Regions from separate parts of the Spartinivicinus marinus genome, predicted to be linked through region 1. Evidence: predicted binding sites of a transcription regulator. Region 1 holds the regulator's gene; each other region holds the start of a gene.
What was found. The regulator sigma-54, encoded in region 1, starts transcription at its own class of promoters, with help from an activator protein. The targets are predictions, from matches to a motif close to TGGCACNNNNNTTGCTNT.

Region 1 (5,744 bases):
AGCTATCTGACCAGGTCAGAGTCAAAGAGCTTAAGTCCAATGGTGAACTTGGCACTTTACTAAAAACCGACTTTTTAACCCTTTATGCCGAGGAAGAAGTCGCCGATACTCAGCACCCAGTTGTGATAACATCCCCCAATGGCTCTATCACCCAAGGGGTTGGCATGCGGGCATTTTTAGCAAAAGATAGAATTCAACTGTTTTCTAATGTCAGGGGACACTATGAAGTTAATCAGTAATTTGATTGTAGGGATTATTGCTATCTCAGCTGCAGGGCTTAGCCTGTTAAGCTGGGCACTTCCCAATGACAAAGACAAGCCCATCAATATTAAAGCCAAAAGTGCTGATATTGATGATAAGTCTGGTGTATACATTTACACCGGCAATGTCATTATTACCCAAGGTACAATTCAAATAAGAGGTGATAAAGTCACTCTTTATTCAGACAGTAATGGCATTAACAAAATTGTTGCAGTAGGTCGTCCTGCTCACTACCGGGAAAAGCCAGCAGAAAACAAAGAACTCATTAAAGCTTATGGCCGCACGATCAAATACTACGCTACCAATGAAAAAGTAGAAGTAATCACTAATGCCAAACTATTCCAAGAAGGAAATACCTTTACTGGCAGCCAAATAGACTACTTTGCCAAAACCCAGAAAGTGAATGCCAAAGGCGGTAAAACCAATGAAAGCCGCGTTGAAATGGTACTGCAACCCCGTAGCAAAAAGAAACAATAGTCGTATATGAGTATATTGAAAGCTGAGCACCTTGCCAAAAGTTATAAAGGCCGTGCTGTTGTAAAAGATGTATCCTTGCAAATTAAAAGTGGTCAGGTAGTTGGCCTACTAGGCCCTAATGGTGCGGGAAAAACCACATGCTTCTACATGATAGTTGGTTTAGTCCAATCAGATCATGGCAGCGTCTGGATTGATGAACAAGATATCACTCACTTCCCCATGCATGGACGAGCCCAAGCAGGTATTGGCTACTTACCACAAGAAGCCTCTGTTTTTCGTAAGTTAACTGTTACTGAAAACATACTGGCTATCTTAGAAACCCGTAAAGAGCTCAATCGGAAGCAACGCCAAGAAAAACTTAACTCACTACTTGAAGAGTTCAATATCACCCATATAAAAGACAGTAAGGGTATGAGTTTATCTGGTGGAGAGCGCCGCCGGGTAGAAATTGCCAGAGCCTTAGCAACTGAGCCTTCTTTCATCCTACTTGATGAGCCTTTTGCTGGGGTTGACCCAATTTCGGTGAAAGACATTAAAGATATTGTCTGGCACCTGAAAGACCGTGGTATTGGTGTACTGATTACTGATCACCATGTTCGAGAAACACTTGATATTTGCGAGAATGCATACATAGTTAGTGAGGGACACATTATCGCAGAGGGTGATGCCCAAACGGTAATGACCAACCAACAAGTCAAAGAAGTGTACCTCGGACACGACTTTAAAATATAAGACAACTGGCAAGGATACTCATATAATTTTGAGTAGTTCAGTTAAAAAGCCAGTACAAGAAACAACAATAGCAATACTGTAAACAACTGAAATAAACACACAATTGAAATCAATAAATCAATAATAGGTGCAATGGAAACATTCAGTCGCTTGTTCAGCAGCAACTCAGGTAACCGCTTTTGAATTCACTTCCATTGTTGTTGACTTTGCCAAATCAAAACAGGCACGATTGCACTATAAGGTAATTGTTTAGCAATGAAGCCATCCCTGGTTTTGAAAATTGGCCAGCAGCTGACGATGACACCGCAGCTGCAGCAAGCCATAAAATTACTCCAACTATCCACATTGGATTTACAGCAAGAAGTTCAACAGGCGCTTGAATCCAACCCAATGCTTGAGCTGACTGATGAGTCTGATAACAACTCATCAACAAACAGTGATGACAACGATCCTCAGCAGCTCAACAGTTCGGGCCTAAATGGTTCGGACTCCACCAAAAGCCAAGACGACAGCAGTACATCAGAAAGCAGTCATGATGGCTCAGAAGAAACCAGCTGGTCAGAAGAAATTCCCAATGATCTTCCCGTTGATAGCGCCTGGGATGATATCTACCAGACATCTTCAGCCCCTATCAGCTCAGCTCCAGCAGATGATGACGAGTATGACTTCAGCAACCGCAATGGCACCACTGAATCCTTACATAGTCATTTGGATTGGCAGCTTAATTTAACCCCCATGTCAGATAATGACCGTTTGGTAGCAATTGCTATCATTGATGCAATCAATAATGATGGTTATCTCAGTTGTAGCACTGAAGAGATTTGGGAAGGCTTAGATCCAGAATTAGAAATGTCCCTAGAGGAAGTGGAGATAGTCTTAAGGCGCCTCCAACACTTTGATCCCGTTGGTGTTGCTGCAAGAAGCTTGCAGGAATGCTTACAGATTCAGCTATCACACTTACCTGAAGATACTCCTTTTCTTGATAACGCCAGATTGATTGTAGCCAAATACTTAGGTTTGTTGGGTCATCATGACTACAATCAGCTTATGCGTCGTACTAAGCTTAAAGAAGAAGAACTAGCCGAAAGCATTAAATTGATTCAAGCTCTTAACCCAAAACCTGGAGCCGATATCCAGTCATCCGAAACAGAATATGTGATTCCTGATGTATTTGTCAGAAAGCATAATGACCGCTGGTTGGTAGAGCTCAACGCCGAAGCGACGCCGAAGCTGCGCATTAATAACAACTATGCATCACTGGTTAAGCGAGCTGATAGCAGTTCAGATAACACTTACCTGAAAAACCACTTGCAAGAAGCCCGTTGGTTTTTAAAAAGCTTACAAAGCCGCAATGAAACGCTAATGAAAGTTGCGACTCGCATTGTTGAGCATCAGCGAGGTTTTTTAGAGTATGGCGAAGAGGCAATGAAGCCACTAGTCCTTCACGATATCGCTGAAGCAGTCGGTATGCATGAATCTACTATCTCCCGGGTGACTACCCAAAAATTCATGCATACACCACGAGGTATCTTTGAGCTGAAATATTTTTTCTCGAGCCATGTTAGTACTTCATCAGGAGGGGAGTGCTCATCTACGGCTATCCGAGCTATTATTAAAAAATTAGTATCAGTGGAGAACCCTAAAAAACCATTAAGTGACAGCAAAATTGCAAGCTTACTGGAAGAGCAAGGCATCAAAGTGGCAAGACGAACAATTGCCAAGTATCGTGAGTCTCTATCCATCCCGCCTTCTAATGAACGAAAGCGGCTGGTATAAAGTAGATGCATGTGTAAAGGTATAAACAGATTAGCGCTTAACTATGCGTTATATTGACTAGCAACAAGCAATACCAAATCTGCTGGCATTACACTCAGTTCAGTAATGAAGCAGTTGACAATCAGCCTTACAATTCAGTAAAGCTGGTTAACAACCATTAAGTCCTATTAGGAGGTCGTTGCATGCAAGTTAACATCAGTGGTCATCATGTAGAAGTGACTGATGCGTTGCGCCAATATGTCATCAAAAAACTCGATCGCATTGAAAACCATTTTGATAGCATTACTAACGTGCAAATCACCCTAAGTGTTGAGAAACTCCGTCAAAAAGCAGAAGCCAACTTGCACGTAAGGGGTGCTGATATTGCCGCCACAGCAGAATCTGAAGATATGTATGCAGCAATTGACTTACTTAGTGATAAACTAGCCCGACAGCTAAGCAAGCACAAAGAGAAAACCCTGGATCGACTTCAGGGAGCCAGTATTCGTTAAAGTAGTTTATTTATTTAAAAAGCATGAAAATAGAACAATTCCTTCTCCCACAATGCACCCTTACCGGGGTGCAAGGGGGGAGTAAAAAACGTGTTTTACAGCTTATTGCCAACCTATTAGCCGAGTATTCCAGTAATATTGATGCTAACGAGCTATTTGATAACTTAATCAATCGGGAACGGTTAGGTAGCACAGGCTTTGGGAATGGGATTGCCATTCCCCATTGTCGCCTTGAAAGCTGCCACAAACCATTTGCCTGCCTGCTTAAACTGGAAGAAGGCATCGACTTTGATGCAATAGACGGGCACCCTGTGGACGTTATTTTTGCTCTGGTTGTTCCTGCCGAAGCCACTAACGAGCACCTCGCCATCTTACAAGAACTTGCCACTCGATTTGAAAACTCAAGCTACCGCAATAACTTGCGCCAAGCAGACACTAATCCAGACTTATTTGATATAGCAATCCAAAGCGTTCCTACTGCATAAATTTATCGTCGCCAGCCTTTAATAATTAAGTTCGTGTGCAAGAGAGCTTTCTTATGATATTCGCTTAAATAGCTTCTCTGGCGGCTATTATTTAATTAACTGCCGTATATCATTTAAACTCTGTTATAGTAAGAATTTACAAAACACTCTGCGTATATATGAAGTTAATAATAATCAGTGGCCGTTCAGGCTCAGGTAAAAGTACAGGCTTACATGTACTGGAAGACCAAGGCTATTATTGTATTGATAATATGCCTGCTGGCTTACTTCCTGCTTTTGTTGATGAAATGGAAAAAGAGCCACTTTATGATAAGGCTGCTATTAGTATTGACGCACGAAATTTTTCTCAGGATTTAAGACGCTTTCCATCCATCATGAATGCGCTGAGAGAGCAAAAAATCGAAGCTGAAATCATTTACCTTGATGCAGAACATGCCACTCTACTCAAACGCTTCAGCGAAACTCGACGTAAACACCCACTATCCAGCCAACAATGCTCACTAGATGAAGCGATAAAAAAAGAAAAAGAAGTGCTAGAGCCCATTGCTCGACTGGCCGATCTAACCATCGACACTAGCCAACTTTCTCTTCATGAGTTACGGGACACCATAAGTAAACGCGTTGCTCGCAAGCAACATAGCAGCATGGCACTGCTATTTCAGTCATTTGGTTTTAAAAAAGGAATCCCCATTGATGCTGACTATGTGTTTGATGTACGCTGTTTGCCAAACCCCTACTGGGTCACCCATTTACGGCAATATTCAGGGCTAGACGAGCCTGTAAAAGAGTTTTTAGGTTCTCAACAACAAGTGCTGGATATGTTTGATGACATCAAACGCTTCGTAGAACGTTGGCTGCCATGCTTTGAAGCAAATAATAGAAGTTATATTACCATTGCCCTTGGGTGTACGGGTGGTCACCATCGTTCGGTCTATATCAGTGAGAAGCTCGCTACTTACTTTCGTGAAAAGTGGCCAAATGTTCAAGTACGTCATCGAGAATTGCCTTAGGCTCCATGATTCAAGAAAAAGTCACAATCATCAATAAGCTCGGCTTACATGCCCGTGCTGCAGCAAAATTTGTTTCAACCGCTGCTGCTTTTGGCAGTTCCATCAAACTGGGCAAAGATGGAAAAATGGTAGACGGCAAAAGCATTATGTCAGTGATGATGTTAGCAGCCAGCAAAGGAACAGTCTTAGATATTGAAGTTGATGGCGAAGATGAAAAAAGAGCCTTCGAGGCCATTACTCAACTAATAAATAATTATTTTGATGAAGGTGAATAGGTTTTTCACTATCAACACCAGACTTCTGGAATCACCTATAAAACTGACTACAATCCACAATACCAGCAGCCAAACTCTTCAGGTAAACTACCCCGCCAAAGAGGGTCTGTTGACGCTTGCCTGAAACTCGCTGTTGTGACTAAAAAACCTCCAACAGTATCTTCAACTCAAAAATCAACAGGCTCTAGTACTACATCCTATAAATAAGAGTGAAGAGAGCCTTTTACAGGCCGCTAG
Region 2 (5,744 bases), 950 kb from region 1:
AAGTGAAAAAGTTGGGCATTAATACATGTAGGACATGCCCTAAAATATTCGCTAAAACAATAGCGCCTTAAGCCTGCTAAGCAGGCTGGGGGAGCTATCTCCCCCTTTAGCCTGCTTAGTCTTGTTGCGGTCTAGTAAGGCGCTGGATCGATGAATATGCACAGTAACACTAGCACTGTTTAGTACGCGCCCGTCGGAGTTGAGTACTTTTACTACAATGTTATGAGTGCCGCGGTCGATATTGGTCAGGTTAAACAGCAGCCCTTTTTGTTTGCTGCCATAGGGTTTGCCATCAATATAAAGTTGAACACTATCACCAGGCCTTAGGTTGGGCGAGATAGTTGCTAAAACAGAGAAGTTTCCAGAACCTCTGATGGTTGCATCTTGGGCTGGCTTTTTAATGGTGAGTTCGCGGTAGCTGTACCCTTTGCTATTAATACCAGATGACTTGCCTGGTGGAGGTAACTTGGCAGGGGGCAAAGAAATAGTGTTGCCTTTTTTTAGCTCAACTTCCTCAGCTGGCTTGCCTTCAGGATTATCTGTAAAAACCACTTTGCCATCTTTATCAATGGTTTTATATATTTCAGCGTAACTCGCTGTCCAGGGTAGGATAACAATTAGAGCCCATAGCAATGATGTTGGCTTCAGCATAAAAAGAATTCCATAAAATAAAACTTATTCGCGAAGAGTATATTATTTTTAGTCGTTATTGATTCAGAATACCTTCTATTAGAAAAAGTTCTAATTTGCCTCTGACAGTATCAAAATTTTTACTTTTTAGAATTTACTGCTATTTCATATCGAACACTGAGCTGGCCAGTTACTCAATTTAGGGTGAAGGTGGAACTGGTGTTGGATTTGGCTTGGGTAGTAGTTTACTAGTTTGTTTAAGGTGCACTTTGACACTGGCACTGTTAAGCACTTTACCTTCTTCATTCAACACTTTCACTGATACGTCGTGGGTCCCTCTATCGATATTAGCAAGGCTAAAGCTTGCGCCTTTTTGCTTCTTACCATAAGGCTTTCCATTTAAATAAAGCTGTAAGCTATCACTTGCTTTTAGTTTGGGAGAAATGTCAGTGCTGACTTTAAGGTTGTCTGCATTTCGAATGGTTTCTCCTTCCAGTGGCTGTTTAATCGTAAAAAAGTTATAGCCTCGCTGGCCTTCTGCTTCGGAAACCTGGTTGTTAATTGGTATAACGGGAGGTGGTGAGATAATACTGCTAGGCTTTAACTTTACTGGCTCTGCGGGGTTATCCCCAGGCTCATCAGTAAAATTAATATTCCCCCTTTCATCCACCACTTTATAAATTTCGGCCTGGCTGGCAGTAATGGCAAGCAAGGCAATCAACATGCAAAGCAAAGAAGTTGTTTTTAATAACATAACAGTAAGAGTCCATTCTGTTGGAGAGAAGTATCTGTAAGTCCATTACTGTTATTTTTAGACGCTATTTACCTAAAGTGCTTTGTATTTGGAAAAACACTATTGGTTAAGGAGGGTTATCCTCCTGCAGGGACAGTCGGAGCGTTTGGGGCTCTTGGGGCGGTAGGAGCTTGTGGAGCCATTGGTGCTTGTGGAGCCAGTGATGGAGAACCAGAAGGAGTGGCTGTGTTTTTAATGCCTGATGGGTTGTGTGAATAAACCGTTACACTAGCAGTATTTAATATTTTTCCTTTTGAGTTAAGTGCCTGCACATCAATAGTATGTGGGCCACGTCCTAGGTTTTTGACCTTAAAGCTTAACCCTTTTTGTTTATTGCCATGGGCTTTGCCATCGACAACTAGCTGCAATCTATCTGCTGGTCTTAATCTAGGGCTGATAGTTGCGAGTACAGTTACATCACCATTTAAAGCAATGGTGGCACCACTTACTGGCTTTTTAATCGTGAGAGAGCGATAGCTGAAACTGTCTGCACTGCTAGGTGCCTGAGGGTCGGGTGGCACAATGGTTGGAGGAGAAATAATGGTGCTGGGCTTGAGTTTTACCTGCTCGGCAGGCTTGTCTCCAGGAGCATCGGTAAAATTAACATTACCTTCGTCATCCACGGTTTTATAAATATCTGCGTAACTGGCTGCCCAAGGTAGTGTGGCAGTTAATGCACATAATAGTAATGACGCTGGTTTAAACATAAGAGGGAGTTCCTGTCTGACTTAGAAAGGAATAAGTGCTAAATGCTACTTAATTAGGGTGCAACACTAATTAAAACTCTAAACCCTTAACCATAGACATGCAAAGTTAATAAAGTGGACATCATTTCAGTTTTTGAACTGCAATGAAATTTTCGTTAAGTAAGGAACACCTGAGAAAGCTTTGGTTGGCTTTTGGGAAATGGGTAGCGCTGGTGTAGCAAAGCCCTCAAGCTGAGGGCTTTATGATGATGTGCTGATAGCGTTTAGTGCTACGGCTAGCTACACGCTGTAGTACAAATCAAACTCAACAGGGTGAGTGGTTTGATTGACTCGCTCGCATTCTTCACGCTTAAGCTCAATGTAGCCATCAATCATATCATCACTGAATACGCCACCTTCTTTTAGAAAGTCGCGGCCTTGATCTAAAGCATCCAATGCTTCTTCTAGGCTGGTCGCCACAGTTGGGATCTCAGCAGCTTCTTCAGGTGGCAGATCGTATAAGTCTTTATCTGCAGCATCACCAGGGTGAATTTTGTTTTTAATTCCATCCAGGCCAGCCATTAACATGGCAGCAAAAGACAGATAAGGGTTGGCGGTTGGGTCTGGGAAGCGTACTTCAATCCGGCGAGCCTTAGGACTATTTACATAAGGAATCCGAATAGAAGCTGAGCGGTTACGCGCAGAGTAAGCCAGCATTACGGGGGCTTCAAAGCCTGGTATAAGCCGCTTAAAGGAGTTTGTGGAAGCATTGGTAAAGGCGTTTAATGCTCTAGCATGCTTAATAATACCGCCTATGTAGTACAGTGCAGTTTCAGAAAGCCCCGCATAGCCGTCACCAGAGAAAATATTTTCACCATTCTTAGAAATAGACTGGTGTACATGCATTCCATTACCGTTATCACCTACTAACGGCTTAGGCATGAAAGTAGCCGTTTTACCGTAGTGGTGAGCAACATTGTGCACGCAATATTTCAAAATTTGGGTTTCATCGGCTTTTTTCACCAGGGTATTAAAGCGAGTTCCAATCTCACATTGTCCAGCGGTTCCTACTTCATGGTGATGAACTTCAACAGGCAGGTTCATGGCTTCCATTGAGGCACACATAGCTGCACGCAGGTCATGGAGAGAGTCCACAGGAGGTACAGGGAAGTAGCCCCCTTTTACTCTTGGGCGGTGGCCAATATTGCCCCCTTCAAAGGCTTCAGAAGAGGCCCAATGAGCTTCTTCTGAGTTAACTTCGTAAGAGCAACCTGAAATGTCTGCTTTCCACTTCACATCATCAAATACAAAAAATTCTGGCTCTGGGCCAAAGAAAGCTGTATCGCCAATACCAGTTGATTTCAAGTAATCTTCAGCACGCTTAGCAACAGAGCGAGGGTCTCTCTCATAGCCTTGCATGGTAGCAGGCTCAATAATGTCGCAGCGTAAAATTAAGGTGTTTTCATCAGTAAAAGGGTCGATAACTGAAGTGGAGTCATCGGGCATCAGCATCATGTCAGACTCATTAATGCCTTTCCAGCCAGCAATTGATGAGCCATCAAACATTTTGCCGACCTCAAAAAATTCTGCATCAATTTCACTGGTTGGGATAGAAACGTGCTGCTCTTTTCCCTTGGTGTCGGTAAAGCGCAGATCTACCCACTTTACATCGTTTTCTTCAATTAACTTCAGAGTATTCGCTGACATGCTGTTTTCTCCAGAGGTCTATAAGCCGATTTCGGTCTAACTGGTTGTATTTGGATGACTTCAAGCTATAGGGTTTTGTTTTAATTATTAAGAACTTATTGCTTTAAAGGCTTACTGATGTTGATCAATTAAGCTTGAGAAACAACATTCGTTCGGCAGTCACTGCTTGAATCATCCTTTTGATTAATAAACTGTTGGCCACTCCGGTTGAGATGAATGCACCAAAAAACTTCTCAACGACTATTTCACCGCAGCTTCATCGCGACCAGTAGCAATAGTCATGCCATCACGCTAATTTTCGGCTAAACCAGAAAAATCAGGGTGAGTGCAATTTGGAAGCTCAAAAAAATAAAACAGCAATGCACTTAAGTGGTGCGCTAAAATAAAAACGCACTACTCAAGCGCTTTTTGATAGCAACTTATACTAACGACTGGTGGGACTACTTAAAGACTGCTTTGGTTTAGTGATCATGATAGCTGGTTTTTGTATAATAGTTTGCTACATGTTAGTTGCAATCAGATGAAATCCCCTCCATGAAATTCATTGTTAAATTATTTCCTGAAATCACCATTAAAAGTAAGCCGGTTCGTCAACGGTTTGTTAAACAGTTACGACGTAACATTCGTTGGACGTTGAAGCCAATAGACCCTGAAATTGAGGTGGTAGGGAGCTGGGATAAAATCGAGGTTGTCACGCAACAGGATGATAAAGCTGTTACCCAGCAAATAGCAGAAAAACTCACCCATACTCCTGGTATTTGCCTAGTGCTGGAAGTGGTGGATTATCCTCTGGTTGATCTCGACGATATGCTCGATAAAGTGGCTGCCATTGTTGGAGATTCGTTGGTTGGTCATTCTTTCTGCGTGCGTTGTAAGCGCTCTGGCCATCATGAGTTTACCTCTACAGAGGCAGAACGATATATTGGCGGCGGATTGCACCAAAGAATTGCAGAGACTTCCATTAAACTAAAAGACCCTAATATTACCGTTAAGCTGGAAATAAAAAATAAGCGCTTTTATGTGGTGAAGAGTGCATTACCTGGGCTGGGTGGCTTTCCTTTGGGAACACAAGACGGCGTTTTATCGCTTATTTCGGGTGGGTTTGATTCAACGGTTTCTAGCTTTTTAACCATGAAACGGGGGCTGCTCACCCATTTCTGTTTTTTCAATTTAGGTGGCCATGCCCATGAAATTGGGGTTAAAGAAGTTGCCTATTACCTGTGGAATAAGTTTGGCTCATCTCATCGGGTAAAGTTTGTCACGGTGCCTTTTGAGCCTGTTGTAGCAGAAATTTTGCAAAATATTGATAAATCCTACATGGGGGTGGTGCTGAAAAGAATGATGTTGCGAGCTGCCAGCCAAGTAGCTGAGGGCCTAGAGGTAGAGGCGCTGGTAACCGGTGAGGCGATTGCACAGGTTTCTAGCCAAACCCTAGCAAATTTATCAGTCATTGATGAGGTAACTGATAACCTGGTTATTCGCCCCTTAATTACCATGGATAAGCAGGATATTATCAACACGGCTAGAGCCATTGGCACTGAAGATTTCGCTAAAAATATTCCTGAATATTGCGGCGTAATATCGGTTAATCCAACTACGCGGGCAAGACGGCATAAAGTCGAAGATGTTGAGTCAAACTTTGACTTTACTGTATTGGATAAAGCTGTTGCAGATCGTCGAGAAGTGTTAATCAACGATATTATTCAGGATGACTTAAAAGCGGCTGAGGTTGAGGTGCTGAGTATTCCACTTCCTAATAGTGTGATTCTTGATATCCGCCATCCCACTGAAGAAGAACTAAGTCCGCTAAAAATGGATAAGAATGAAGTAAAAACCATTCCTTTCTATCAACTAAATACTGTATTTAAGCAGCTCGATGCTAATCAACAATATATGCTTTATTGTGATAAAGGCGTGATGAGCCGCTT
Region 3 (5,744 bases), 180 kb from region 1:
GAGTTTGGGTTAAAACAGAGCTTGATAAAAACCATCAGTTTGTCAAAGTATCTGTTATTGACCGTGGCCACGGGCTAACAGAAGACGCTGCTGATAAACTATTTCACCCCTTCTTTACCACAAAAAGCTATGGTATGGGGATTGGCCTTTCCGTTTGTGAGTCGATTATATCGACCCACGGCGGTAAGTTGCGATTTGAAAATAACCCTGAAGGCGGCGCTATTTTTTATTTTACCGTCCCCACAGTTTAAACCTGTTATTTTATGCCTAAGGTACTGGGTTTAACAGGCTTCATTAGCTGGTCTACCTCTACATATTTAATATAATGTAGCTGTTGTAGACTGCTAATGGTGTCTTCAAGCTCAGCCTCATTTGAGGCCGCCACACAAATAATTAACCCTTTCTCTTGAAATGGACGAATAATTTGCAACTGCTGTTGCCCAACCATACCTGCGACATAATCTAATGTTTGCGGGCTTTGGCGATCTTGCAGCGTTTTAAACATAACAATCAACCGAGCAGATGCTTGGCTGGATAGCGTACAATTATGCCCCGCGATAGCTTGCCCCACTGACATTTGAATAGCGATAAATACGAATCCAACTGAAAAGATTATTTTGCGCAACATGGGCTATTTCCTTATAAAGGGCACCTCTAACAATAGAGGCATCTATAAAACAATTGATGCATAAGCAGTCCTGATTATTTCACAAGAAAAAGTGACAGCCAATGCAACAACTATTATCGCCTAACGCCCACCTAACACCTAGATGTATCAATATATTTACAGGTATTGTAAGCAAGATATCTTTTTCCTAAAAAAAGATATTTTATAAGCAGATATCGCTAAAAAGGCTATTTTTCCCAATGAACTATTCTTTTAATACTAGCCTTTAACACACACTACTTGCTTTAAGGTATGGACGATTTCCACTAAATCTTGCTGAGCCTTCATTACCTTCTCAATGGGTTTATAAGCAGCTGGGGTTTCATCAATCACGTCCTTATCTTTACGACACTCAACACCTTTGGTTGCTGCTTCATGCTCTTCCATTGTCACTAGTTTTTTGGCCTTAGTTCGCGACATAACACGCCCTGCGCCATGACTACAGCTATGAAAACTTTCTGGGTTACCCAACCCTCTTACGATGAAGGATTTTGCCCCCATACTGCCAGGAATAATACCAAACTGCCCATCTTTAGCAGAAACAGCACCTTTTCGAGTCACTAGTACATCCTTACCATAGTGATGCTCTCTAGAGACATAGTTATGGTGACAATTAACAGCCATCATCTCTGCTGAAAACGGTCGCTGTAGCGCTTGTTGAACTGCGTGAATCACTCTCTTCATCATCACTTGACGGTTAGTAAACGCATATTGCTGTGCCCATTCAACAGCTGCTATATATTGCTCAAATGACTCACTGCCTTCTGATAAATAGGCCAAATCCCTATCAGGCAAATGAATATGCCAACGCTCCATTTCTTGCTTGGCTTTTTCAATAAAATAGGTACCAATTCGATTACCAACGCCTCTAGAGCCACTATGCAACATAAACCATACGCTATCAGCCTCATCTAAACACACCTCAATAAAGTGGTTACCTGTACCCAACGTGCCTAAATGATTAATGTTATTAGTTTGTTGCAATACGTGATGTTGCTCAGCCAATAGTTCAAACGGTTTTTTTAATGGCTGCCAGGCATGGATAACATCACTTGGTATTTCTCCCCAGGCACCTTTATCTCTGCCTTTTCTGGCTCGCGCTGATCGTCCATGGGGTACAGCTACTTCAATTGCATGTCGAATGCCGTATAAATTATCAGGCAAGTCAGCTGCAACCAAACTGGTTTTAACAGCCATCATTCCACAGCCAATGTCAACACCAACCGCTGCGGGAATAACAGCTCCAAACGTAGGTACTACACTACCAATGGTCGCGCCTTTACCTAAATGAACATCAGGCATTACCGCCACCCATTTATGAATAAAGGGCAGGCTGGCAATATTATGTAACTGTTGTTTAGCCGCGTCTTCAAAAGGTAAGCCACAGGTCCATGCCTTGATGGGAGACTGACCTTTTTGATGAATAACTTCGTATGACATAATAAACTTCCAATAACCGAGATAATTTCTTGTCAGCTAATTGCCGGTTGCTACTTATTTAAACTGACTTACAACACTTTAAAATTATGTATAGCACTGACCATGCCAACAATCATACAAAGATCTAAGCCATTGATTTCATTTAATTTATGGTATTTACCCTATACACCTTCTCTTACAAATATATCTATATAGATATACGATTATCCATAAAGATACAGATGAATAACAATTTACTTGACAACTATTGGCTCAGCTACATTCAACCCTCTCATGCCAAACACACCTTAGTTGTAAAACAAATACTCAAAAAGCTAGCCAGGCAATATCGCCAACCTTGGCGGTATTATCATACGCTTAATCATATTGAGCAGATGCTGTTACTCTTTCAACAGTATGAGTCATCTATTAGCTCGCCACCAACAGTATTTTTTTCTATCTGTTTTCATGATTATTACTATTTACCTTGGCGGAAAAACAACGAAAAACGCAGTGCCACAAAAGCCATAAAAGAACTGCACAAACTTCATTTAGGCTCACTTAGCCATGATGTAGAGCAAATAATTTTAGCGACAGAAAAACACCTACCAATAGCAGACCAGTTTTCCACGAATAAAACAGACGCTGAATTATTATTAGATTTTGACTTAGCAATATTGGGCAGCCAATGGAAAAACTATCTACACTATTGCCAACAAATAAGAAAGGAGTATTGGTTTGTCCCCAAAAACAAATACCAAACTGGTCGCAAAAAAATATTAACGGCTTTTTTAAAACGAGAACAGTTGTATTTTAGTGAGCCGTTTTTCACTCAATTAGAACAACAAGCTAGAAAGAATATTCAGCGAGAAATTCAGTTATTAAGTTAAACAAGCTCAAGGGTAACTCTAATAATGCTTTATCCAGTCACGAATTAAAGCATTATTCAAAACAAGCAGCCTATTAATCTTTTAATTTTTTAACCATCTCAACTACATTACGCCCCAGTTTCAGCGCTGTTTCCTGATGCACATTATTAACCAAGCCACCTTGGTCATCAAATGCCTCATACGCCTTGCTTAACGCTAATTGTTTCGGTAAAGTAATACAGCCCAGTCCATCCAAAATAAAGCGTACATTCGGTAATGCTCTAATACCGCCCAGCCCACCAGGTGATGCACTCATTAAACTCACCACTTTCCCTTGAAAAGAAGCCAGTGCTGGCTCACCAGAAGATGGTCGAGACAACCAATCAATCAGGTTTTTTAGCGCTGCTGACAACCCACCATTATATTCTGGACTGGCTAACAAAAAGCCATCACTCTCAGCAAACAGTTGGTGAAGTTTTTTAGCATTTTCTGGGGCACCATTCGCTTGCTCATCGTCTTGATTTAAAATGGGTAGTGGATAATCCACTAAATCAATAAAAGTAACCTCGGCACCGGCCTGCTCAGCTCCTTTTGCCGCCACTTGAACCAGCTTTTTATTAACTGACTCTTTCCGCAAACTACCAGCAAAGGCGAGTAACTTGGGTTTGCTTGCCATTGTATTTCCCCCTTAATTTTAACTACTGCTTAGTTGTACTGATTTTTCTATAAAAGTATCTGCGAATGAAAGAAACGTCAACTACTATGACTAACACTTAATCAGCATTTAGAAATCATTCGTGAAAGTATAATTGTCACCTTGTTACCATATGTTGTATGTTTTAATAATGGAATAAAAAAATAAGTGGAGTAAAAATGGAAATAAAAACAGGCACCTGTCACTGCGGTAAAGTAGCATTTCAGGTTGAACTAGACAATGGGCTTGAAGAACTTAGACGATGCAACTGCTCACTATGCAGCCGTAAAGGCGCCATTATAGCCAGCGTGCCTCTTGATAAATTAACTGTTACCAAAGGCGCAGATAACCTCAGCCTTTATCAGTGGAATACAAATACAGCCAAACATTATTTCTGTAAAACCTGTGGTATTTACACTCATCACCAGCGTCGCAGTAACCCGGCACTATATGGTGTTAATGTTGCGTGTTTGGAAGGAGTTAATCCTTTCGATTTAAAAGATATAGCCACTGCTAATGGTGCTAGCCAGTCTCTGGTAGAAGAAGCTTAAAACTACAAACAACCCGCCTGCTTTATACCTCTGGCGGGTCTTATTTTCCTTCACTCTGAAGAAGATTTAATCCTTAATAACAAAAATGAACTTATAACTAAAAGTATTGCACAAACAACCCAAACCAGGGTAATACTATATTGTTCTGCAATAAAACCAAAAATTGATGAAGATAGAACACTACCGCCTGTTAATAATAATGAGTATACAGAAAGTGCCGCTGATCGATGATTGTTATCAGTATTGGTACTAATAATTACCCTTGCCGAACTAACCCCCAAGGTAAATAAGAAAAAGAACAATAAATAAAATCCAGCAAAGCTGGTTAAGCTACTTGCAAAAGCTAACAACAGCAACACTAATGCTGCAAAGAATCGGCTACCAAATAATAAAAACCGATGAGACTGTTTTAAAAGCTTGAGCAATAGTGGCGCTACTAATGCAGACACTCCAGCAACAATAAAGTATCCACTGGATACAACACCAAAAACCCAAACACTATCTTGACCTTCAGTTAAAACACTTTTTAACTGAGGCTGCCAAAATGTTTCTATCGTAGATAAGGTAATACCATAAAAAATAGTGGCAAATGAGAGCCACTTTATTACATCATGACTTAAGCAAAATTTAAGCGCGCCTAATGAACGGTTTGCAACTGTTTCTTTAACTGTTTGAACTTCTTTCACTGTTTCTTCAATAAAAATAAACGTAAATACAAGTAACAGACCATTGAAAATAATATTGGTTAGCAAAATGACGTCATATTCACTCTGAAAATTAAATGCACTTTGTAATAATTCCCATTCAGGCAAAATACCGCCAGACAATGAGCCAATTGCCAAACCAGCAGTCACAGCAAACACAACATAAGAGGTAGATTGATGAAAATCCATTTCACCTTCTGCTTTAGTAAATGCATCATAAAACCAGGCATCCAAAGTGCCAGAATACATGGCCCTCGCCAATCCTAATAAAGCAACACCTAATAAGATTGACAGAAAACCATTCGCGATCAATACGACACCAATGCCAATACTATTCATTACTAATGAAAGTTGATATACCAGTTTTCTACCATATTGATCTGCAACTCCACCTAGTGGTAACTCAAAAATAGCTGTACTACCAATCCAAACAGCCATTATTATGCCTATATCACTTAAGCTTAATTCTCTGGTTTGAAAAAGTAATACAATGACAGGCAGAATCAGCCCAAAGGCAGCCCAATGCAAAAGTTGGTGAGTACAATATATCGCTGTTATGTTTTTCTTGGTATGTTGCTTCATTACTAACCTACTACGCTTTATCTAATAAATTGTAAATTCAGCGAATAATACCCGTTTATTGACAGCTAACAACAGTACTGTATCAATCAAACTTTTTTAGAGGCACCTTTCAGTTAATTGAGCTTTTTATAACTACTATTATAAACACCCACTGCTAGACAAAGGTATTATTTACTATTTGGTTTTGGCTCAGTTACCTTTCCCTGGTTTTATACAACCACCGATTGCTTTCCATCATTTTACTGCTGCTAAGGAATA
Region 4 (5,744 bases), 2.0 Mb from region 1:
TTAACTGGCCGACTGCTTTACCAAATTCTTTTACTGTAAAAGTAATCTCTTTTTCCCGTTCTTTAGCATATTCGGCTTTTTGTTTTAGTATCTCAGGGCTATCGTTCTTAGCCTGTAAGACTGGTGAGCCAATACTAATACTTGAGTGAGGATGAGCCTGGCTAAAAAGTGTGGTCATCTTTTCAGATAGGACTGCTTTAGCCTGGCTAAAAAATGAGGCGAGTCCTCGTTTAGCCTGTTGAAGTGGCTGCATCAGACGCTCAAAAAAATTTTTACTTGCATCACCAGCCTGATCAAGCTTAACGGTTCTTCCAGATAAGCTTCCTTCGGGTGATTGCTGTACTTGCTGTACAGCTAGTCTCCCATCATCATGAGTTTCCGATACGGAACCCCTATTTACACTTAATATACTCATCAACATCTCCTAACTGTCCTAACAGTTAATTGTTAATACAAAAAGACAGTAGTTAAATGGTACACGCTGTGATTAAGCGACTACTTATCAACAAGGCGTAACTTTTTAGCTTGGAGTAACTTCAGATACATATTGACACAACTACCTATGGCACGATGACAGACTGATAGTTGTATAATCTATTTTTCACCAATTAGTTTTAATCGGGAATCGGGGATAACCAATGTCGGATAAATCATCAAATCATGCCAACCAACAATGGGGGGGACGCTTCTCAGAGCCAACAGATCAATTTGTGGCCAAATTTACTGCATCAATTGATTTTGACAAGCGACTTTATCGACAAGATATCAGCGGCTCCCTGGCCCATGCAGCCATGCTAAATAAGGTTGGCATTTTAACTGATCAAGAGTTGTCCGATATTCAACAAGGCTTGCAGGATATTCAAACAGCCATTGAAGCCGGTGAAATTGAGTGGTCTGTGGCCTTGGAAGATATTCATATGAATATTGAAGCACGCCTAACTGACCGCATTGGCATTACTGGCAAAAAGCTCCACACGGGCCGCTCTCGTAATGATCAAATCGCTACCGATATACGCCTGTATTTACGCGATGAAATTGATGTTATCTGCCAGGAAATCACCCGGCTACAACAAAATTTGGCTAATCTGGCTGAGCAAGAAACTGAGACCATTATGCCAGGCTTTACCCATTTACAAACCGCCCAACCCGTCACTTTTGGTCACCACCTAATGGCTTGGTTTGAAATGCTCAGCCGTGATTATGAACGCCTACAGGACTGCCGCAAGCGGGTGAATATATCACCACTTGGCGCTGCAGCCTTAGCGGGCACTACCTACCCGATTGATCGTGAGTTTACTGCGCAGCAATTAGGCTTTAGCAAACCCAGTGAAAATTCGTTAGATTCTGTTAGCGATCGGGATTTTGCCATTGAGTTTTGTTCAGCGGCCAGTTTAATCATGACTCATTTGTCGCGTATTTCTGAAGAATTAATTCTCTGGACTTCAGCCCAATTTAATTTTATTGAGTTGCCCGATAGGTTTTGTACTGGTTCTTCTATCATGCCACAAAAGAAAAACCCCGATGTACCTGAGCTGGTAAGAGGAAAAACAGGGCGTATCACCGGCCATTTAATTTCATTACTCACTTTAATGAAATCTCAACCATTAGCTTACAACAAAGATAACCAAGAAGATAAAGAGCCTTTATTTGATACCGTAGATAATCTGAAGGGCTGTCTGCGTGCTTATGCTGATATGGTACCAGCGATAAAAGCTAATAAAGAAAGTATGTATGAAGCAGCCAAACGTGGTTTTTCCACTGCCACTGATTTAGCCGATTATTTAGTAAAAAAACAGATGCCCTTCCGCGATGCCCATGAGGTTGTAGGTAAAGCAGTTGCCTATGGCATTGCCCAAAATAAAGACCTTTCTGAAATGAGTTTGGAAGAGCTACAGCAGTTTTCCAACACAATTGAGCAGGATGTATTCGATGTACTCACCCTGGAAGGCTCAGTGAATGTGAGAAACCATATTGGCGGCACAGCACCCGCTCAGGTGAAAGCAGCTATTGAAAGAGCTAGAGAATTATTAGCATCAAGATAAAAAAGACACTGCTAAAATAAAATAACCAATAAAAAAGGGTATACGATGTATACCCTTTTTTAATTCGGTTGTAATGAGTAATAAATTACGCTTTTTGCTTACGCTTTTTCATACCCATAGCAGAAAGACCTAAACCCAGGCCCAATAGTGCAATACTACCTGGAACAGGAACCGGATTGACTGGGTCAACATAGTGAAGGCCACCAGCACCAGCAAACTGCACATCAGATCCATTACCAATTTCAACGTTAATGAAACGACCGTTATAAGCACCAATTGTTTTACGGGAAGCTGAAATTTGAATGCTATTAATGCTTTCACCTACTGAAAGGTTAAAGTCAGAAAGGTCAAATAAACCAGCAAAAACACCTCGGCGTTGATTAGCTGTACTTATTCCAGGGCCAATCAGGTTATCAGCAAAAATATCTTTATAAACGCCATTAATGGTTACACCAATAGTACCACCCCAGATAATAGAAGGCCGATACATAAAAATAGCACCATCTTTACCAGCTCTATTTTTAATTGGATTTGCATAAGTTAAGGTGAGGTTTTTGTTCATGGCGTTGCCATGAGGCCAGAAGGTATATCTGCCAGTATGAGGATTAGCATCGCCAACCGGATGCAGACCTGGACCAAAGTTTTTCCCACCATAGCTTACTGACGCCACTAAATCATTCGAATCAATGCTATGTTGATTATCAATTTTAATTAAACCAGCCTGAGCCTGCATGCCAACAAATGTAAGTGCGCAAGTCATTAGCCCTATTTTCGTTATTTTCACTTCGTAATACTCCTGAGAAAATTATTGACCTACTTCACAAGATGCTTCCCTGCTCTTTTCAGACTTTACTGAGAAGGTTTAGCAACGTGAACAATGCTTTTAGCAAGCACTAGATAGGCAAAATTCAGGCCAACAAAAAATTCCTTTAAATCACGCTACTTAGCAAGATTTATGGCAATAAATGTAAATTAATCTGACTTAATTATTAAGATAAAATGAGACTTTATTAAACTTTAGAGTGTGAAGCAGAAGCAAGAGAGAAGTGAGTTTGTAGAAAATATAATTGAAGTTTGGCGAGAATTAAAGGGTGGTAAGCAAACCACCCGGCCAGGAAAGTCGTTAAAAAACAAATATAATTAGCAAGCCCCCCAAGGAGATACGATGACTTTATTATTAATTCCACCTTTCATCTGTGGACCATTATATGTGAACTCTTTACCACTTTTTAAGACAAACCGTATTTTATAGCTACCCGGCTTAATACCAGAAAACTGATAGTTTCCATTTAATGCTGTTACTGTAGAAGCTACCTGAGTACCTTTACATGTTAGCAGCTGAACCGCAGCACCATTAATGCCTTGCTCGTTATCTTCTTGAATACCATTGGCATTTTTGTCATTCCAAATATGGTCACTAATCGAAACATTATCAGCCGTTGCGACAGCAGAAAGAGAAAATACGCTTAATAAAATTGAAACTGAAAGTATTTTTTTCGACATTGTAAAAACCCTGGCTAAAAGAGAATTGATATTCAAGTTCTTAATCAATGCCGATAAGGTACCAGAATTGATCAATATTCAAACAACCTGGTTTTATTAGTATGACGCGTATAACAAAAGGAGTTGAGTAAATATGATGTGGTTCATAAAGCAGGTTTCAAACCCTGCTGAGATACTTACAGAAAGCCTACAGGGATAGGTGCAATTACCTACCCCTCCTTAAATCATTCGCGAGATGCATGACAGCGCTGATAATCTATTTTAAATTTAACCGTTGCTGCTCCTTCATCAATATTAAGTACGGTTTTTAACCCTTTAGCTATAAGGTTAATTTTTGCAACTAAATAAACCCGCTCATTACCACAGCTCGTATAAATTGGCTCTCCCCAAGAGTCGAAAACAACATCTTGCAAGCTGCCATAATCATAATAGTAATTTTGCCGCCCCCTAACAGCATAATAGGGGGAGGTTATACCATCATCAGACATACTTTGATGAATGATAACTCCAGCCTCTCCCTCCTCATTTAAGCTAACGGTGCCCTCTATCCCTAAACGGCTAAAGCTTACCTGATAGCCTTCAGGAATGATCAGTGGGATTTGAATAGAACAACTTGTTTCTACTTCATTACTATTCATTGAAACTGCTTGAAATTGGTTAAATATTAAGTCAATTGTGCCATCATCATTAGCATCAGCAGCTACCCCTTTACAAGTACATAAAGGGTTAGTCTCTGGGCACCAGGTACTGCTGGGTATAACAATGCGTTCAAACTCCGGGGTAATAGCAAAACCAACAACAGGGTATAAACTAATTGCGTAAACCAATATATTTTTTGAGAAGGGCATTTTCTATTTACTCTATTATTCTGCCAGACAGTCTTGCAACTCTACCTTAGGTAAAACCAAGGAACGAATAACCGTAGATTGATACTCTGTGGGGACACTCAGTCGATTTAGAAACTCTGTATCAACAGTTATGGATACTTTTAAATTAAGAGATTGGCCACAGCTATTGATTTTATTGCTCATAGGCTTAGTTAAGGCAACATTACCTTTCGCCAACCCACTAAACTGCCAGATAGATGCCTCCCCAACCCCACCCGCTTGTCGATAGCGTAAACTTACCGAGTGTTTACTTGCTTCTGTAGACTCGGTTGCACCAGTTACAGTAATGGCTGGGATAATTGCTCGTTGTTGTTGTGGTACTAATAATACATATTTGATAACACATATCGCCCTATCTTGAAGCTTCTCAGGCCCTATTGTCGTTACCAGATTTTCAAAACTAATAAGGGTATTGCCAGATACCGGATCATATTTAACCGTTGCACTTTCATTGCAACTGTCGCCTAAAAATTTAATATCACTAATTATTGAGTCAGTGCTATTTGATGAAATAAGTTGATTTGCATTTAAATGAGTAACAGCAGAAATCAAAAATAATGCTGATACGCTCTTAAATAAAAGCTTTTTATATTGCATGGTAAAAGCCTTTTTACAGTATAAGGAAGCCTAACCCCAAATGATTCAACAGGCTACAGAAAATATTTTCATGCACCTCAGTGAAGAAATACTCAGGTTAAAAGGCTTCCAGATTACACATCAGTTATTTGCCTGGTTTTCAGTTAAAACTGCCCACACTGAACCATTTCATAACCATAATTAACAGTTCTTCCTGCAGCTTCATCGATTACTACCCGGCCATTTTCTGCCTCTACGGTTATAGACGTTTTAAATGTGACTGTCTGACCGCAAGGCGAAAATGAGTAACCAGCAAAGTTTTTATTAACTGTTATATTTTGAGGAAAGTTACTTGGGAAAAACTCTTGAATCGCCGCATTTCCAGTAGTACCTGCCAAGCGGTGACGTAATACAATTTGTCCTTTCCCGTTATATTGAATCATTGCAACCCCTTCAAACCCTACCCGACTAATTGCCAGCTGATAACCAGCAGGCATTTGAATCGGAAACTTCACAACACAGGTTTTCCGCTCACGCCCACCATAGGCCTCAGCCTGGGGTTGCTCATCAAAAATAATATCAAATGACTTATCAGGGTTAGTATCAACCAAACCGGAACAGCCACCTAAGAAACGAACCTTTTCTGGATCTATCCCTATACCATCTCCATAAGCTAATGAAGAAGCTGAAATAACCAAACTGGAAACAAGTGCAACGTATTTCATGGTCTATCCTT

Region 2: a site for sigma-54 is predicted at 4,085-4,102, ahead of glnA (glutamate--ammonia ligase). Genes of this name have one in related genera too.
Region 3: a site for sigma-54 is predicted at 2,198-2,215, ahead of OQE68_RS06540 (RtcB family protein). Genes of this name have one in related genera too.
Region 4: a site for sigma-54 is predicted at 2,986-3,003, ahead of OQE68_RS30860 (PEP-CTERM sorting domain-containing protein). Genes of this name have one in related genera too.

The regions. Positions count from the first base shown of each region.
Region 1 is NZ_JAPJZK010000001.1:1,230,916-1,236,659, forward strand. It holds gene lptC (LPS export ABC transporter periplasmic protein LptC) at 1-239, shown strand, start outside; gene lptA (lipopolysaccharide transport periplasmic protein LptA) at 223-738, shown strand; gene lptB (LPS export ABC transporter ATP-binding protein) at 745-1,470, shown strand; gene OQE68_RS05810 (RNA polymerase factor sigma-54) at 1,726-3,246, shown strand; gene hpf (ribosome hibernation-promoting factor, HPF/YfiA family) at 3,429-3,737, shown strand; gene ptsN (PTS IIA-like nitrogen regulatory protein PtsN) at 3,761-4,222, shown strand; gene rapZ (RNase adapter RapZ) at 4,381-5,232, shown strand; gene OQE68_RS05830 (HPr family phosphocarrier protein) at 5,238-5,507, shown strand.
Region 2 is NZ_JAPJZK010000001.1:2,177,306-2,183,049, reverse strand. It holds gene OQE68_RS09810 (DUF4124 domain-containing protein) at 52-651, opposite strand; gene OQE68_RS09805 (DUF4124 domain-containing protein) at 830-1,384, opposite strand; gene OQE68_RS09800 (DUF4124 domain-containing protein) at 1,501-2,130, opposite strand; gene glnA (glutamate--ammonia ligase) at 2,410-3,816, opposite strand; gene thiI (tRNA uracil 4-sulfurtransferase ThiI) at 4,351-5,744, shown strand, end outside.
Region 3 is NZ_JAPJZK010000001.1:1,406,669-1,412,412, forward strand. It holds gene OQE68_RS06530 (ATP-binding response regulator) at 1-251, shown strand, start outside; gene OQE68_RS06535 (hypothetical protein) at 257-628, opposite strand; gene OQE68_RS06540 (RtcB family protein) at 887-2,107, opposite strand; gene OQE68_RS06545 (HD domain-containing protein) at 2,329-2,976, shown strand; gene OQE68_RS06550 (NADPH-dependent FMN reductase) at 3,050-3,631, opposite strand; gene OQE68_RS06555 (GFA family protein) at 3,829-4,200, shown strand; gene OQE68_RS06560 (MFS transporter) at 4,251-5,486, opposite strand.
Region 4 is NZ_JAPJZK010000001.1:3,217,051-3,222,794, reverse strand. It holds gene OQE68_RS14530 (hypothetical protein) at 1-415, opposite strand, end outside; gene argH (argininosuccinate lyase) at 639-2,042, shown strand; gene OQE68_RS30860 (PEP-CTERM sorting domain-containing protein) at 2,128-2,826, opposite strand; gene OQE68_RS14515 (SdrD B-like domain-containing protein) at 3,183-3,545, opposite strand; gene OQE68_RS14510 (DUF4360 domain-containing protein) at 3,770-4,393, opposite strand; gene OQE68_RS14505 (hypothetical protein) at 4,409-5,029, opposite strand; gene OQE68_RS14500 (DUF4360 domain-containing protein) at 5,173-5,733, opposite strand.